Regions from separate parts of the Halalkalibacter lacteus genome, predicted to be linked through region 1. Evidence: riboswitches for the same ligand, from Rfam matches in the RefSeq annotation. Region 1 holds a riboswitch; the other holds the start of a gene.
What was found. Region 1 has a riboswitch for S-adenosylmethionine ahead of SAZ04_RS04500 (sugar ABC transporter substrate-binding protein). Riboswitches for the same ligand answer to the same signal wherever they lie in the genome.
Positions count from the first base shown of each region.

Region 1 (9,241 bases):
ATAGCGAGCTCTTTCGGACCTCTGCATGGGAAGATTTGGAGAATAGGAACGATGGGATATAGTTGTCAGCAACGCAATGTTCTCTTAACACTAGCATCACTAGAAGCAGTATTACTACGACATAAAGCAAAAATAAATGTTGGGGATGGCGTTCAAGCAGCGTTAGACGTTTATCAAAAAAAAGAACGAATCGAGAGTGTTTAATCCAAGGGAGGTACTCAAGTGAAAGATAACTATAATGCGTTTGTAGATGAAGATATCATTGTAGAACCATTGAAATCAGGAGACCTCTCAGGACTTACATTTGCAGTGAAAGACGTATTTCATATTAAAGGAGTTACATCAAGTGCTGGAAATCCAGATTGGCTACGGACGCATAAACCAGCAAAAGAAAATGCGCTTGCAATAGAACGCTTGTTGCAAGCAGGAGCCACCTTACAAGGGACAACGATTACGGATGAATTGATGTACAGTTTAAATGGTGAGAATTTTCATTATGGAACACCGCTTAATCCAACAGCACCTGCCCATATTCCAGGCGGTTCATCAAGTGGATCTGCTGTTAGTGTTTCAGCAGAGCTAGTCGATTTAGCATTAGGTACCGATACGGGCGGTTCAGTGCGAATTCCATCAGCTTACTGCGGACTTTATGGATTTCGGCCTACGCATGGCCTTGTGCCGATTGAAGGAGTCATTCCCCTTGCTGAAAGCTTTGACACAGTCGGGTGGATGACAAGGAATGCAAAATTATTGTTAGAAGCCGGGAATGCATTAATTGGGGAAACTTCTCTTTCTTTAGAGGAAAAACCTTTTACAAACTTTCTATTCGGAAAAGAAGGTTGGGAATTGGCTGATGAGGAAAGCAAGGAAGTTCTTTCTTTGGTTGTTAAGCCATTAGAGCAATCATCCAAATCGAAATGGGTGACTATTGCACAAGAGGGACTGCAAAGATGGGCGAATTGTTTTAGAACGTTGCAAGGAATTGAAATTTGGAAGACACATGGTGATTGGATCTCTAAAGTGAATCCAAGCTTTGGGCCAGAGATTGCTGCTAGATTTGAATGGGCCAGTACGTTAAAGGCAGAAGAGAGTCCAAGTGAGCAAATCCTTAGAAAAGATATTCGGACAAGAATGATCGAGATGATAGGAGAAGGTGGATTATTAATCATTCCGACGACACCTGGAAAAGCTCCGCTTCGTAATTTGTCAGGAGAAGAGATTGAGAAGCGTAGATCACAAACGATGCAATTGTCTTGTATTGCGGGGCTGGCAGGGTTGCCGCAAGTAACAGTTCCACTTACCGGGCAGGATGGACTGCCGATTGCTCTTTCTTTCATAGCAGGACCGAATCAGGATGTCCGGCTACTTCAATGGATAAATGAAAATATAGAACAATTTCAACTAAATAATTGAAACTAAGGTGATATCGATGAAGCTTGCGACAGTAAAAATAGGTGGAAAAGAAGTAGCTGGACTGGTGCATGATAACGGAATCGTTCTAATTAAGACTATCAATGAGGTTGAACAGAGAAATTGGTCTCAGTCTGTTTTTGGATTAATAGAATCAGGACAGCTTGAAGATATGCAAGAATGGTATAAAGGTAGAGGGAAAGAAAGAGTTAAGGAACTACCAGCTTTCGCATTCGATGATGTTACCTATGCCCCGATATACCGAAATCCGCGCAAGATCTGGGGAATCGGAATGAACTATGTCAAGATGAGATCTGAATTAGGTGGTGCGGCAGGTGGTGATCCTGTCTTTTTTATGAAACCTGACACGAGTATAATTGGCGCGGGTGATACGATTGAGATCCCTTCACAATCAAAGAAAACGACAGCAGAGGCAGAATTGGCTATTGTTATTGGGAAGAAGTGCAAAAATATTCCTGAAGAAGAGGCTTTATATATGATTGCTGGATATACAACGGCATTAGATACGACGGCTGCGGATATTCATGCTGAAAATCCACGGTTTATGCAAAGGGCCAAAAGCTTTGATACATTCTTTAGTTTTGGTCCAGTCATAGTAACGAAGGATGAAGTTTCAAACGTGCCAGCCTTACAGGTGGCAACAGTACTAAACGGAGAAATACAACATGAAAATAAAGTAGAGAACATGATTTATAATCCTGCCTATATTGTTTCATTTCTATCGCAAGTGACGACTCTGTTACCAGGGGATATTATTATGACGGGAACACCAGGAGCAACCGTTATTCGCCAAGGCGATGTTGTAGAGTGTAGAATTGATGGGTTTGAACCTCTTTTAAACTCTGTTGTGCAATAGGGAATTTGAGGTAAATGAATATTCTTCTTTGAATTTCTATTTTGGCAAAAGGGGTAGAGAAATAAAGGAATGGTTGTTAAGTAAGAGATTTGTTATATCCAAGTATCCCAATTGGTTTATTTATAAAAGTCCAGTTCTATTGTTGACATTATACTACTAAAGGATTAAAGTGAGTATATTGATTTAATTGATAATTTAATAATATAGCTCTTATCAAGAGTGGCAGAGGGACTGGCCCGATGACGCCCAGCAACCGTTCTAATTAAGAATTGGTGCTAAATCCTGCAAAATAATTTTGTTTTGAAAGATAAGGGAGGAAAAGTATATACATATAACTAACCTCTCTATCCAATAGAGAGGTTTTTTGTGGGATAGTTGGTCCGGTATGTTATTAAACTATCAAAAAGAGATAAGATGTAGTTCAAAAAGGGGAGAGATGGAGAGATGAAAAAAGGATTCTTAAAAAGAGCACTAATACCAGCTATTGCTGCCGTTTTATTAACTGGTTGTGGAGCGGAAAGTTCTACTGAACAAGTTTCTACAGATGAGAATATATCGTTTGAAAATGTACCTGAAAGGTTTGCGAATGGAGAAGAAACAAAAATTAAAGTTATTCGTAAAATCGGTGGTGACGACCATACGGCACAGTTTTTGGCAGGGGCTAAAGAAGAAGGAGAGAGTTTAGGATTTACAGTTGATGTCATAACTGCTAATGGGGATTCTGCTAGATTTCATGACGCGATTGCACAAGCATTAGCAGAGAATTATGACGGATTTATTATTTCACATGGTGATGATGCTGCTACTGTTGAGAGTGTTAAACAGTTAACGGATGAGGGAAAGAGTGTTGTTACATTTGACTCGATTGATGATTTAACTGAAATCGAAGGTGTAACCCTTACTTCACAGGATGATGAGGCGCTTGCAACATTGGCATTGGATCAATTAGTTAAAGACCAAAATGGAGAAGCGAATATTATTTATCTTTGGGTAGATGGGTTTCCTCCAATGGTAAGACGTAATAATGTGTATCAAGATGTTCTTGAACAATACCCCGGTATTCAAGAAATTGGTAGGTTTGGAGTAGCGGCCCCTGATACATCTGTTCAAACCCAAAATGCTGTAGCAGCAATGCTAACCAAACATCCTAAAGGTGAAATCGATGCCATCTTTGCAACGTGGGATGCTTTTGCAATTGGTGCAACTCGAGCTATTAAGGAAGCAGGAAGAGATGAAATCAAAATTTACGGTATTGATGTTTCAAATGCAGACTTACAAGAAATTCAGGAGGATGGGAATCCATGGAAATATACGGCTGCCGTTGATCCGAAATTGATTGGTGCTGTTAACATGAGACTCGTTGCAAAGAAATTAGCTGGAGAAGAAACACCACAAACTTATGACCTAGAGGCATCTCTGATTTCACAAGATCAATTACTAGAAGCAGGTGAGGCAATAAATATGGTCAACCTTGCTAATACAGTTGAAGGTTGGGGAGAAACTGATGCGTTCGAAGAAGATTGGATGCAGACATTGAAGGAGCATTATACAAAATAGTTATTAGTAGATTGAAAAGAATGATAATCATTGCCCATAGGATGGCTCTTATTTACTCTGATTCTGTCTACAAGAAAGATAAAGACAGTCTCATTAAATAAGAGTTGTCCTTTTTACTTGGTTAATATGAACTTGTTTACTGGTAGGGTATAAGAGATTAAGTTGGGAGGGAGGCATGATCATGGCTTTATTAGAAATGAAAAATATCTCGATTTCATTTCCAGGTGTAAAAGCTTTAAATAAAGTTGATTTCTTTGCTGAAACCGGTATGGCTCATGCCCTTTTAGGAGCAAATGGGGCAGGGAAATCAACGCTTATGAAAGTGTTATCTGGAGCATACAGTCACTATACAGGAGATATTTTAATAGATGAGAAAAGGATACATATTCGGACGCCAAAGGATGCGCAAGACCATGGGATTCAAATTGTTTATCAAGAAGTAGATACTGTGCTTATTCCTTATTTATCGGTTGCTGAAAACATCATGTTAAATGAAACAGTAAATAATATGGGAAGAAGACAAATTATTCATTGGAACGAACTTCATAGAAAAGCAACAAATATATTAAAAAGTATAAATATTAACGTATCGACAAAAAAACTAGTTAGTGAGTTGACTCTTGCAGAAAAACAAATGGTTTTAATTGCTAGGGCGATTTCAACTCAATGTAAGTTTCTTATATTAGATGAACCAACAGCTCCTTTAAGTCATACAGAGACAAGTGAATTATTTCGAATTGTTCGCGACTTAAAAGCTAAAAATGTCGGTGTTATTTTTATTTCACACAGGTTGCCAGAAATTTTTGAAATATGTGATGAACTAACGATTATGCGAAATGGTCAATTTGTCACAAGAGAGAAAACGTCTATGATGAATCAAAGTAGTGTAGTTGAGCATATGCTAGGCGAAAAGCTTGAAGAGCAGTTTCCAGACTACAATGTTGAAATTGGAAATACAGTCCTGAATGTAAAAGGACTTTCTGATACAGGTGTTATTCACCAATTGAATATGCACGTAAATGAAGGAGAGATCGTGGGCGTGGCTGGGCTAGTCGGGGCAGGGAAAACCGAATTGTGTAAAGCGATTTTTGGTTATTCAAAGATTACTTCTGGTGAAATTGAAATTCGAGGAGAGGTAGTAAAGCTAAAAAGCCCATACGCTGCTGTTAAAAAAGGAATAGCACTAGTACCAGAGGAACGTAGAAAAGAAGGGATATTGGTTGAAGAATCTGTAGCAACAAATCTTACAGCAGCAAGCATAAAAAAAATCACGAAGTTATTTGGTTTTTTAGACACAAAAGCTGAGAAGAAACAATCTCTAGAAATAATTAGTCGTCTCGGAATTAAAACGCCAACTGAAGAAGCGAAAGTTCAAAACCTTTCTGGTGGTAATCAACAAAAAATTGCTATTGGGAAATGGTTGATTGCCGATGCTGACGTTTATCTATTTGATGAACCGACAAAAGGTGTAGATGTTGGAGCAAAGAAAGATATTTTTGATCTAATTGTGGAATTGGCGAAGCGAAAAAAAGCAATTATCTACGCTTCGGCTGAGCTTGCAGAGGTGAAGGGAATTACAAATCGTGTTTATGTTTTATACGATGGACAAGTTGTTAAGGAGCTTGAAACCAAGGATACAACGGAAGAAGAATTATTGAACTATTCGACAGGAGGTAAGTAGACAATGGCATTAAGTACAACAATCGATAAACAGAAAAAAAACTTTGACCTGTTTAATTTCCTCTATAAATACGGAACGCTTTTAACTATTGTTATTCTAATCATTGTATTTGCTATATCAAACCCAACTTTCATACAAAGTAATAATATTATCAATATTTTACGCTCTATTTCAATTGTCACGATCATAGCCATTGGGATCACGATTTCGTTATCTGTTAATGGATTCGATCTATCCGTGGGTTCAGTAGCTTCATTATCAAATGCAATCGTTATTTCTATGTTTGTTTGGTTTTCAGAAAATACAACGATTGCTATTTTTTCAGCGATTGCTGCTGCACTGATAGTAGGTGCATTTAATGCGTTCATGATTGTAAAAGTGAAAATACCAGATATGCTTCTTACTTTAGCAACTATGTTTATCGTGCAAGGGATCGCCTTGACCTATACGAGAGGCGCAACTGTGTCACAAAATATGGTCATGCCTGATGGGACGTTTTCCACTGGTCAAATAAGTCCTGCGTTTTCGAAAATAGGACAAGTGCCATGGATTATTGTTATTATGATTATTGTCGTGATTACTGTTCATATCTTTTTAGAATTTACAAAGCATGGTCGCTATATGTATGTGATTGGTGGAAATCAAGAAGCAGCAAGACTTTCAGGGATACCGGTTAATAAATATAAAATGATTGCTTATTTGTTATCTGCGTTGTTTGCTGCTATAGGAGGCATTGTACTTGCATCTCGAGTGATGACAGCCGAAATTGGAGCGGGAACACCTTATTTAATGGATGCTGTTGCGGCTACCTTTATTGGCTTTGCAGTATTAGGTGCGGGAAAACCAAATGCACTTGGGACATTTTTTGGAGCGGTGTTAATTGGTATTCTATCAAATGGTTTAGTTATGATGTCGGTGCCGTATTATGCTATGGATATCGTAAAGGGGACCGTATTGGCGTTTGCTCTTGGATTAACGTACTACAAAATAAAATCATAAATAAGTATAGTTTGAATAATAATGAAGAGTATGGTATTATTAAGTTGATTATTGTCTAGCTGTCACTAATCACCTTTTTATATTACGTTTATTACAATCAAATATTATCTAGATGGTAAATGAAAGAATATATACATAGTATAGAAGTCTTATTCATGACCTAACTTCTCACATTTGTGAAGTTAGGTCATTTTTTGTGTTCGGTTTTTTGTAAGGAGGAGGAATTGGAATAAATGATTAAAAAAGGTAGTAAACAACAAGATTTAATGTATTTAAGTAGTTACATATGTAAGGTGATGAAAAAGATGTTTGGGAAAGGTCCAGAATCGTGCACGATTGCGAGAAAAAACAACCTCGTTATTGCCAAGGTTCAACATTTTATCACACCTGCTGAAGAAGTGTTAGTAAATCGTAATGAATTGGGCTTAGCACTGAACTTTCGGGCGACACTACTTGAAGCCTTCTTTGAAGAGACGAAATCCGACATATCGATGTTGTCTGATTTAGAGGTGGGCTCATTTTATCATGATTGGGATTATGAAGGTAATCATGGATTACTCATATTTGTTGCTGGAACGGGTTTGCGATTGGATGAAGAAAATGAGGGAAATGTGTTTAAGGCAGCTTTACGTGACCAAGTGAAAAAGGTTAGTAGCAAAGTACATAATAGACCAAATTTTGTAAATGTTATGATAGTTAATCCTACTATTTGTATAGTTGAATGTGTAGATGTATTAACGGAAAAAGAGCGCTTATTGTATAAAAATGGTTATGAAAATCTTCTAGTTGAGAAGTCTCAAGAAATTCGGAAAAAATACAATCAATTTATCAAGGAATTAGAATCTACTTTTAATTGTCCGATTCAATACCTTTTTATGCCATGGAATTATGTCGAAGATAAATATTACATTATTATATATTTGAAATAAAATTTAGCCGAGGAATTTTTTTGTAACTTGTTGTAAAAGTTACATATTAGACTTTAGGTAATTAGTTTAAAATGAGCCAAAACAGGTATTGACGTCTTCATCTCCTGTTTTGGTCTTTTTATCTTTACCCTTTCAATAAGAATATCTTACTAAAGAAGGATTCTAATGGAGAAAAAAGAAAATGTATTGCAATAACAACATAGATTGCAAATTATTTGAATGTGGAAGAGACTTTTTATTAGAAATAATCAGATAAAAGTACTATACTAATGAAAAGATTAAAAGTAATTCTTTAGGTTCATAATATACTCATAAAAGTAAGGAAGCAATGCCGGTATTGATTTTGTTTCCTTTGAAAAGAGGGTTGTTATGACAGATTTTCAAGAAAAATTAAAGCATATTAGTAGTTATACAAGTAAACTGTTAAGGAAGAAATTTGGCCGGGGACCTGAAGCTTGTTTGGCTACTCTTTCTAAAAATTTTCTACTGTTACATATACGTGGTTTTGTGTCACCTATGGAAGAAGTATTACTATTACAGGGAAAGTACCAAGATGTTGATAACGCAAGGACATTAATCATTGCGAATGTGTTAGAGGAGCTTAAGGGTGTTGTGCAAGTATCATTCGATGTGGAAGTGACAGAATTTTATCACGACTGGAATTTCCCTAATAACACTGGTGCTATTATTCTTATATTATCCGAAGAGTGCCATCATACGTTACCTGTTGCACAATCAGCATTTATTCCTGAATTTGAAGCGGAAATTGCTCGAATAAGTGAGCTCGTTCAAAAAGTTCCTGATGAGATTGTAACAATCATTCTTTCAGAAAAAGTTATGATTGTAAAAAGAGATGGACTATTAATCCCGATTGAAAAGGCATTGGTTAAAAAAGGCTTCGAAAAAGAACTTATCATAACAAAAGATGAGTTAGAGAAAGAGTATTTTCACCGATTTGGTAAATTTGATGATATTCTCTCTCGGAAAGTAAAAGACATTTTTATTGACTGGGATCTGAAAGAAGATAAGTCACTTATGGTGTTTATCTTACAATAAATTTTTAGGTAAATGTGGGGAATGAAAAGTCACACATGGCCTAACTTCTTGATTTTTCGGGAGTTAGGTCTTTTTTTGTTTTAAATGGAGGAGGAGAAATAATTATGAAGCGCAATTTAGGATATGTACTTGTTAGTATCGTTGTAAGTTCAGTATTAATATTATTCATTAATGTTATTGAAAACTTACTTATACAAGGGATGGTAGTTTGTAGTTTACTGGTTGTTTGTTTTGTAATATTTAATAGCTCCTGGCGAAAAAGGTTTCATGTAGAAAGAGAAGATAACGAGATTGTTGAGGTGTTGCCTGTACCGGTTGCATTTCTATGTAGTAATTCAATAACATATTGTAATCGAGAAGTAATGCATATGTTAGAAGCAAATAGTAAACAAGAGATACAAGGTAGGGCTATTTCGGATTTTTTTTGTGCGGTAACTGATATGGATGATGAAGCGGAAACAATAACCAACAAACAAAGAAGCTGGTATGGTCGGTTAACGAGTTTAAAGGGAAATACAATCGATGTAAAAGTAGAGGCTCAACCTCTTTATGGGAAAGGTGAAACAAACTGTTTGATGGTGTTAACAAAATGCATGGATCAAAAAGAGGATCAAGAAAAGCTACAACATTATGGACAATTGTCTGTATTAGGTGAATTAGCAGCGGGGATTGCTCACGAGATTCGTAATCCAATTACAAGTTTAAAAGGATTTTTGCAGTTGATTGAGAGTT
Region 1 is NZ_JAWRVL010000004.1:100,659-109,899, reverse strand. Features, by position in the region: gene SAZ04_RS04515 (pyridoxal-phosphate-dependent aminotransferase family protein) at 1-204, shown strand, start outside; gene SAZ04_RS04510 (amidase) at 223-1,413, shown strand; gene SAZ04_RS04505 (fumarylacetoacetate hydrolase family protein) at 1,430-2,287, shown strand; SAM riboswitch class I at 2,495-2,601, shown strand; gene SAZ04_RS04500 (sugar ABC transporter substrate-binding protein) at 2,732-3,844, shown strand; gene SAZ04_RS04495 (sugar ABC transporter ATP-binding protein) at 4,020-5,525, shown strand; gene SAZ04_RS04490 (ABC transporter permease) at 5,529-6,524, shown strand; gene SAZ04_RS04485 (Na-translocating system protein MpsC family protein) at 6,758-7,453, shown strand; gene SAZ04_RS04480 (Na-translocating system protein MpsC family protein) at 7,823-8,509, shown strand; gene SAZ04_RS04475 (ATP-binding protein) at 8,614-9,241, shown strand, end outside.

Region 2 (9,241 bases), on a different contig from region 1:
ATGGAACTCCTAATGACTTGGCAATGAGGGCGAGACCGTACGTTCCAATTTTATTAGCAGTATCACCATTTGCTACAATGCGGTCAGCGCCAACAATGACTGCATTAATGCCTTTTGATTGAATCGTATGTGCGACCATATTATCAGTTATTAACGTGACATCAACACCAAGTTGTTGGAGTTCCCATGCTGTAAGTCTTGCTCCTTGTAAGACCGGACGTGTTTCAGAAGCAAAAGCTTTTAAGTTAATTCCGCGTTCTTTTGCAATATAAAACGGCGCAAGTGCAGTACCGTAGCGAGCTGTTGCAATTCCTCCTGCATTACAATGAGTAAGCAATGTGTCTTCATCTTGAAATAAACTAAGTGCGTATTCCCCGATTGATCGACAAACTTCTTCATCTTCTTTTTCAATTAAAAGAGCTTCTGCTAAAACAGCTTCTTTCGCTTCTTGAACAGTCGTTACATCTCTTACAACAGAGAGAATCCGTTTTATTGCCCAAAATAAATTGACAGCAGTAGGTCTAGACGTTTCTAAATAGGCGGCTTCTTTTTCAAGTTCCAAACGAAACTTATCAAAATCGGATAGTGTTGATTGTTGTGTTGAAAGAGCTAATCCATATGCAGCGGCAATGCCAATTGCTGGTGCACCACGTACTTTTAGTTCAAAGATGGCATCCCAAACATCTTCTATTGAAGTTAGTGTGAGAAATTCCGTCTTTCCTGGAAGCAATCGCTGATCTAGTAATATAATTTTGTCTATGTTCCATTGAACGGAACGAATGGGGCTATTAAGCATGTTTACTCACAACCTTTACTAATTCATCTATTGTTGAAATCTGACTACGTTCTAAGATTAGGTTTTTCCCGAGAGTAAGTGCAGTTTTCTTTACTTCATTTTTGACTGCTTGATTTAAAATACATTCAACATCTTCTACACCGGCAAGACCAATCATTCGTCGGACTATTTTACAACCTGCAAATCCAATCGTATCTTTGAAAATCTCTTGTAACGTTTGATCGAGATAACCATCAACACTCATATAGACATCTTGTGGGTGTTGATTCCAAAGGTAGGTAAATTCTTCACTAAATACATTCCAGCTTTCAGAAATGACATTTAGTAAGTAGTGTTTGTATTCTTCTTGCTTTTGTGGCTGATCTTTTAAATGAACTTGTTGAGATAAATAATTCAAAATAATGTTGGCAATGAAGGCACCAATATCAAATCCCATTGGACCGTAAAAGGCAAATTCAGGGTCAATCACTACCGTATCTTCTTCACGAACAAAAATACTCCCTGTATGAAGATCACCATGAACGAGTGTTTCTCCTTTTGTGAGAAAAGCCTTTTTTAATGACGCGACTTCAAGCTTTAAAGATGGATCTTCCCATATCGTTTTTGCAACAAATGGCTTAAGGTCTTCATCAATATTATTAGTGTCGTGATCATAGAATGGATCTGTGAATACAAGGTCTTCTGTGATTTTACACAATTCAGGGTTAATAAAGCGACTACTTTGGATTTTCTTTTCTTGTTGATTTAACCCAAAGTCTGAATTGAAAAAGAGTGTATGTGCTAGAAATTGTCCGATATCCTTTCCTAAGTTAGGATAAACATTCCCAGCAAGTAAACCTTTACGTAAAATAGTGAAATCAGATAGATCTTCCATAACTGTAACAGCACGGTTTGAATCACTAAAGTAGACTTTTGGAGTGAAATTTGGAACGAGTTGGTATGTTCGTTTTAATGATTCACTTTCAATACGAGCACGGTCTAGTGTTAACGGCCAGCTTGTTCCAACAACTTTGGCGTATGGGAGTGCTTGTTTAATAATGAGTGATTTACCAGATTGTTCATTCATTACTCGAAAAACCAAATTTAAATTTCCATCACCAATTTCTTCAGAAGTGAGTTGATCATCCAGGTCGAATAATTGCAATTTTTTACTTAACTCCATTGCTGTTTCTGTGTTTAAAGGTTTATAGATTTTCTTTTGCAAAGTTAGTACTTTCATATGTGCAACCTCCTAAAAGAACTTATTGTGGTCCGTTAAGTACGATGTAGTTATGATTTCCAATAAAAAAATCCTCTTGAAAACAAATCAAGAGGATTGAAACATCGTGTTCGTTCCTCTTATCTGTCAGAATGTTTATCATTCCGTTGGAAGTAGCACCATTGCTTTTAAGCCGGTTGCCGGGCGTCATCGGTCCAATTCCCTCAGCCTTCTCGTAATAAGAGTTATATGAAGTTATATGCATTCATTGGTTAAAGAAGGTCCCCTAAAAGCCGATACGTGGGCACTTTAATACGATCTCATTTAGTCTAGTTATAAGCTACTTTTAAAAAAGCTTTCCTATTTGAGTGTCATCTTACACCGAATGAAAGGGAACTGTCAATTGGATTTTGCAAATTAAGAGATCATTTAGTTTGATAAAGTGATAAAATTGAGATACTACTATAAGTAGTCAAATTTTTCTATGTACAAAAAGGAAAAACACCCTTTGATGATTGACGGAAAATAAGAATACTGGCATAATTCAAAACTATTATTAAGTGCCAATATCGCGTTTATCCACAATTTAGTAGAAGAAGTACATAATGGAGGTTTTAGTATAGTGAGTGAAGTAATAGCAACATACCTTCTTGAAGCAAAGCCAGAAAGTTTAGAAAAAAAAGCAGAGGCAATTGCTGTTGGGTTAACAGTAGGTTCATGGACTAATCTACCTGCAGTGGAACAAGCTCAGCTCGAGCGTCATAAAGGAAGAGTCGTTGAAGCAAAAATGGTAACAAATAATAAGGCTCGTATTTCCGTAGGATATCCAAGCGTGAACTTTTCAAATGATTTGCCAGCGGTTCTGACAACAACATTTGGGAAGTTCTCATTAGATGGCAAGGTGAAACTCATTGACTTGGCATTTTCTGATGAGGTAAAACAAGGGTACCCTGGGCCGAAATATGGAATAGAAGGTATTAGAGAATTAACGAATGCATATAACCGTCCTTTATTAATGAGTATTTTTAAAGGAGTCATCGGGCGCGATTTATCTTCGCTTAAAGAGCAAATGAAAGCACAAGCTCTTGGAGGAATTGACATCGTTAAAGATGATGAAATTCTTTTTGAAAATGAACGAACGCCACTTGAAAAAAGAATAGCAGTTTGTCAAGAGGCTTTACGGGAGAGTTATGAAGAAACTGGAAAACGAACGCTTCATGCAGTCAACTTAACAGGAAAAACAATGGAGTTAAAAGAAAATGCTTATAAAGCGGTGGAATTAGGCGCTGATCTTTTGCTGTTTAATACATACGCCTATGGCTTGGATGTTATGCAGGCACTTGCAGAAGACCCGAATATTCCATTGCCAATTATGGCCCATCCAGCATTTTCGGGAACGATGATTTCTTCGCCAGATTTCGGGGTTTCACCAGGTTTGTTACTTGGGAAATTAGCTCGTATGGCTGGAGCAGATCTAGTTTTATTTCCGTCTCCTTATGGTTCTGTTGCGATGGCAAAAGAAGAGACACAAGAGATAGCTCTGAACTTAACAAGTGAAGATTCGGTCTTTAAAAAAGCATTTCCTGTGCCATCTGCTGGCATCCACCCGGGTTTAACGCCGAAATTGATCGCTGATTTTGGGGTCGACAGCATTATTAATGCGGGCGGTGGAATTCACGGTCACCCTGGAGGTGCTGCAGCGGGTGGAAAAGCATTTCTTCAGGCAATTGATGCTGTATTAGATCATAAATCTTTAAAAGAGGCAGCGACTGAAAATCAGGAGTTAGCTCAAGCGATTGAACTATGGGGAGGGGAATGACCCTGAATCCGATGATATTCTGCGATTTTGATGGGACGATTACAGAGAATGATAATATTGTCGCGATTATGAAGAAATTTGCCCCACCTGAATGGGAAGAAATTAAAGATGATATTCTTAGTCAACGGATTTCGATTAAAAAAGGAGTGGGCCAATTCTTTCGTCTCCTCCCTGCTGAATTAAAAGAAGAAATGACAACCTTCATTTTAAATGATGCAAAGATTCGTGAAGGGTTCGGTGAATTTGTTTCATACACAAAAAGGAATGGACTAGATTTAGTCGTTGTTAGTGGAGGTATGGACTTTTTTGTTCATCCACTTTTAAAAGGATACAACTTGCCGGTTTATTGTAATGAAGCGAAATTTAATGAAGAGAAAATCCGAGTTGAATGGCCGCATACCTGTGATGAACAATGTTCAAATGAATGTGGCTGTTGCAAGCCATCAATTTTGCGCGAAATTGGAGAAGGGCATTATAAGATTGTTATAGGTGATTCAATCACGGACTTGCAAGCTGCTAAGCAAGCTGATTTAGTCATTGCACGAGATTTCCTGCAGCAAAAGTGTGAAGAATTGAATCTGCCTTATCAGTCTTTTGAAACGTTTCATGATGTTATTCGAATTTTAGAACAAAATGAGGTGAAAGTATGATTTCAGCTTGGAATGAACTTGCCTCTATTAAACGTGAACTTGGGGTAAGAAACTGGTTTCCAGGAACGAGTGGAAATCTATCTATCAAGGTCAGTGATGAGCCACTTACTTGTCTTGTCACGGTGAGCGGTAAGGATAAGTATCAAGAGACAGAAGAAGATTTTGTCCTCGTTGATCAGGATGGAAATGCCCTAACTGAGCAGGGAAAACCATCGGCGGAAACAGTGATTCATTTAGAGGTTTATAAGAGAACGGATGCTGGATGTAGTCTTCATGTTCATACACTTGATAATAATTTGATTTCAGAACTTTATGCTGAGAAAGGCTCCGTTACATTTCGGAATGTGGAGTTGATAAAGGCATTTGGAATTTGGGAAGAAGACGGAGAACTAACGATTCCAATAGTTGAAAATTTTGCAGACTTGCCAACATTAGGTCTGGCTGTTGGCGAACAAATTTCAGCTGACACAAAAGCGGTTTTAATACGAAACCATGGTATTACGGTATGGGGAAGAAATGCATTCGAAGCAAAAAGGCATCTTGAAGCTTGTGAATTCCTTTTTTCGTACCAAATGAAATTATTGCATGCAAAAGCATTAAATTTAAAGGAGGTTTTATAACATGGCAGTTATAAAAGTAAGAAACAGTGGAGAAGTAATCAAAGGATATGAGAATGTTCATGCATTTCTTGAAGCGCAAGGTGTCTTTTTTGAAAGATGGGATATGAGTAAGTTGCCTAAGAGTTTAGTTGCGAAATTTGACCTATCGGATGATGACAAATCAGAAATTTTAAAAGCATATGATGCAGATATTCGTTCATTGGTTGAGCGACGTGGTTATCAAAATTGGGACATTGTCGCTCTATCAGAAATAACACCTAATTTAGAAGAGTTATTAAAGAAATTTGAACAAGTTCACACACATACAGAAGATGAAGTTCGAGCGATAACGGCAGGTCACGGGATCTTCATAGTAAAAGGTGATGAAGAGACAGGCTACTTTAATATTGAGCTTGAAGCAGGGGATGTCATTTCGGTGCCCGAGAATACACCGCATTTTTTCACGCTCATGGACGATCGTCAAGTGGTTGCGGTTCGCCTGTTCATTGAAACAGAAGGATGGGTAGCACATTCATATGAAGAAAAAGAACATCAGTTGTAAGAGTCAAGAATAGTAAAAAGAGATAACTCAGTCGAGTTGTCTCTTTTTTTTTGCTTATGGTTTATTCCTAATGTGAAAACTTTTCATTTGTCTTACTTTCGTGATGAAAAGTTTTTTTCTAGTGAATCCTAATATAGCTACACAACGTCTAATATATGTATATCAAGTATGATGTATCAAATACTAGAAAAAGTACAATATGAACGTAGAAAAGTAGGTGCAAGATTATGTGTGGATTTGTGACGTATTTGTTCGATACTCCTCAAAAATATGATCATGTTAATAAAATACAAGAAATGAATAAAATGATCCCTCATAGAGGGCCGGATCAAGAAGGGTATATGCATGGAGACCATGTTCATTTAGGGTTTAGTCGCTTGAGCATTATCGATTTAGAAGGAGGAGATCAACCTTTATCATATGAAAATGGACGGTATTGGATCGTTTTTAATGGCGAAATTTATAATTATGTAGAATTAAGAAAGGAACTGCTTGAAAAAGGGAAACCGTTTCAAACTGAATCTGATACGGAAGTGATTCTTGCACTTTATAGTGAAGTAGGGGCAAATGTTGTCCAACACTTGCGTGGGATGTTCGCTTTCGTCATTTGGGATAATGTTGAGAAACGAGCGTTTGCTGCACGAGATCAATTTGGCATTAAGCCATTATTTTATAAAGAAGTAGCGGACGGTCTTATGCTAGCGTCAGAAAAGAAAAGTTTGCTTACAAGTGACGGGGAACATCAATTGAGTGAACAAGCTTTTCATCATTATATGTCTTTTCAATATGTGCCCGAACCGCATACAATAACAAAAGATATTTATAAGCTTGAACCAGGTCACACACTTGAAAAAAAGTCGGGAAAAAAGTTAACATTACGCAATACTTTAAACCAACATTTAGTCCTATAAATAAAAGTGAAGGCGATTGGGTGAATCAAATTAGAGAGACAATGTATGACTCAGTCGAAAAACATATGCGAAGTGATGTCCCTGTTGGTGCTTTTCTATCAGGTGGTATCGACTCTACAATCATTGCGACAATCGCTAAAGAGTTGAAACCGGATCTAGAAACATATTCAGTAGGGTTTGAACATGATGGATACAGTGAAATAGATGTTGCGAAAGAAAGTACGGACAAGCTAAATATAAAAAACTATAGCAAAATCATTACTGCAGTTGAATATCGTGATGAATTGCCTAAAATCATGTGGCATATGGATGATCCTCTTGCAGATCCTGCGTGTGTCCCTCTTTATTTTGTTGCAAAAGAAGCAAGCAAACGCGTGAAAGTGGTGCTATCAGGGGAAGGTGCTGATGAATTATTTGGGGGTTATAACATATACCGTGAACCGCAAAGCTTAGCTTTCTTTCAGTACATTCCTTCCATCTTGAAAAAGAATCTAAGGAGGCTAGCAAACATATTACCAGAGGGCATGAAGGGAAAGAGCTTTCTGGAGCGTGGTATCACCCCGCTAGAAAAACGGTATATAGGAAATGCGAAGATGTTTTCAGAGATGGAAAAAGAACACCTTTTATCAATGTATAATAAAAGGTTTGCAAATGAGATCATTACAACCCCCATTTATCAGGATACTATTTATCAACATGACGTGAATCGGATGCAACATTTAGATATGTGTACGTGGTTACGTGGCGATATTTTAGTAAAAGCAGATAAAATGACGCTGGCTCATTCTTTGGAGTTGCGAGTACCTTTTCTTGATAAGAATGTGTTCGAGCTTGCCTCGCAAATTCCTGCTGATTGGAAAATTACAAGTGGTACAACCAAATACATTCTCCGTAAAGCGTTTGAAGGAATTGTACCAGATCATGTGTTTATGCGTAAGAAATTAGGCTTCCCTGTTCCGTTGCGTCATTGGTTGAAAAATGAGTGGTATGACTGGGCTACAAGATTGCTCAATGAAAGTGAAACGGACGAGTATATTAATAAAAGCTATGTTCGACAATTGCTTGAAGAACACAGTCTAAATAAAGCTGACCGTAGCCGAAAAATATGGACGGTACTTTCGTTTATGATCTGGCATCAAGTATATGTTGAGGGTAAATACGACTACACCCAATGGCTAACAGAACGGAAGAATGAAGGTCACGAAGTAAATAAGATTGTTATATAAGAGCGTGTTCAGACTGTTCAAAAAGGAGGGAATCGTCCCTTTTTCATACGAAAGCTGCCGACTAAGAAGCTTAACCATAGCTTGTTAGTCGTTTTTTTCGTTTTTCTAAAAAAGATCAGAAAGTATAAAAATTGAGTGAATTTAATGAAGTATGAAACTATATAAGAAAAAGACCGCTTTGCGTTTTTTCTTAAAAAACGTACCATATCTGGAATGATTCTACGTTTCTTCAGTCATACTACTGGTATACGTTACCGACAGTTTCATTACCCCGGGTTGTGAATTTTGAGAAGAGGTGTAAGAGTGGTTACGGATGAAGAACAGAAAAAAATGTATCAGAAAAATATAAAGCTTTATCAACCGAAGAAACATATTTTGAAAAATGGTTTAAAAGCATTCGTAATAGGGGGGGCGATTTGCGCAGTTGGACAGGGAATTAGCCGCATTTATATGACATTCTTACCTATTACCCAAGCAGAAGCAATGAGCCCTACGCTTGCAACCCTTATTTTATTAGCAGCACTTGCGACTGGCTTTGGTGTTTATGATAAGCTAGGGCAATTTGCTGGAGCGGGTTCTCTAGTTCCTGTTACTGGATTCTCCAATGCGATGACAAGTGCCGCACTCGAACATAGAAGTGAAGGACTTGTATTTGGAATTGGAGCAAATATGTTTAAGTTAACTGGGGCTGTTATTGCATTCGGGGTCTTATCAGCTTATCTAGTTGGATTAACAAGGATGCTTGTTGAGATGTTAATTACTTCTTGATCGATCCCACTTAGCTTCGCGGCGGAGGGACTGAAAAAGGCAAACCCCGCCTTGAAAAGATTCTCAAGGAAGCAGCGACGGCTACGCTCATTGCTCAGAGGCTAAGTAAGGTCTTCTTGGCTAAAATCGTAAAAGGACGTGTTCGCATGGAGAGAAGAGGGAAGCAGACGTGGCACTTTCATAATCCTGTCTATATACAGGGGGCAGGGACGGCAGTTGGTCCAGAAGAAGCCAAGGGTCCCCTCGGAGATAGATTTGACGTTTGCTATGATAATTTATATGCCGGGGAAGATAATTGGGAGCTAGCAGAGCGACGTTTAATGAAAGACGCTGTTGAAACTGCTTTAAAACAAGCTGAGAAAAAAAGCGAGGAAATAGATTATTTTTTTGCTGGTGATTTACTAAATCAAATTGTCACTTCTAATTATTATGCACGAGAAATTGATGTGCCTTATTTCGGGTTGTTTTCTGCATGTGCAACAGTTATGGAAGGCTTAGCTCTTGCTTCTTTACTAGTAGATACGAAGGCGGCTCAACTTGTTTTAACGGCAGTGAGTAGTCACAATGCAACAGCTGAACGTCAATTTCGTTATCCAACTGAATTTGGTGGGCAACGCCCTGACTCCTCTACCTTTACGGTAACAGGCGCAGGTGCCATTGTAATTGGAACGAAACAGACGGGTATTAAAATTACGGATGCGACAATTGGAAA
Region 2 is NZ_JAWRVL010000006.1:4,671-13,911, forward strand. Features, by position in the region: gene mtnA (S-methyl-5-thioribose-1-phosphate isomerase) at 1-796, opposite strand, end outside; gene mtnK (S-methyl-5-thioribose kinase) at 789-2,015, opposite strand; SAM riboswitch class I at 2,132-2,239, opposite strand; gene SAZ04_RS05850 (2,3-diketo-5-methylthiopentyl-1-phosphate enolase) at 2,617-3,813, shown strand; gene SAZ04_RS05855 (2-hydroxy-3-keto-5-methylthiopentenyl-1-phosphate phosphatase) at 3,810-4,463, shown strand; gene SAZ04_RS05860 (methylthioribulose 1-phosphate dehydratase) at 4,460-5,083, shown strand; gene SAZ04_RS05865 (1,2-dihydroxy-3-keto-5-methylthiopentene dioxygenase) at 5,085-5,624, shown strand; partial or broken gene asnB (asparagine synthase (glutamine-hydrolyzing)) at 5,852-7,761, shown strand; gene spoVAC (stage V sporulation protein AC) at 8,065-8,529, shown strand; gene spoVAD (stage V sporulation protein AD) at 8,676-9,241, shown strand, end outside.
Region 2: it holds a riboswitch for S-adenosylmethionine, as region 1 does, so the genes downstream of both, mtnK (S-methyl-5-thioribose kinase) here and SAZ04_RS04500 (sugar ABC transporter substrate-binding protein) in region 1, are expected to answer to the same signal.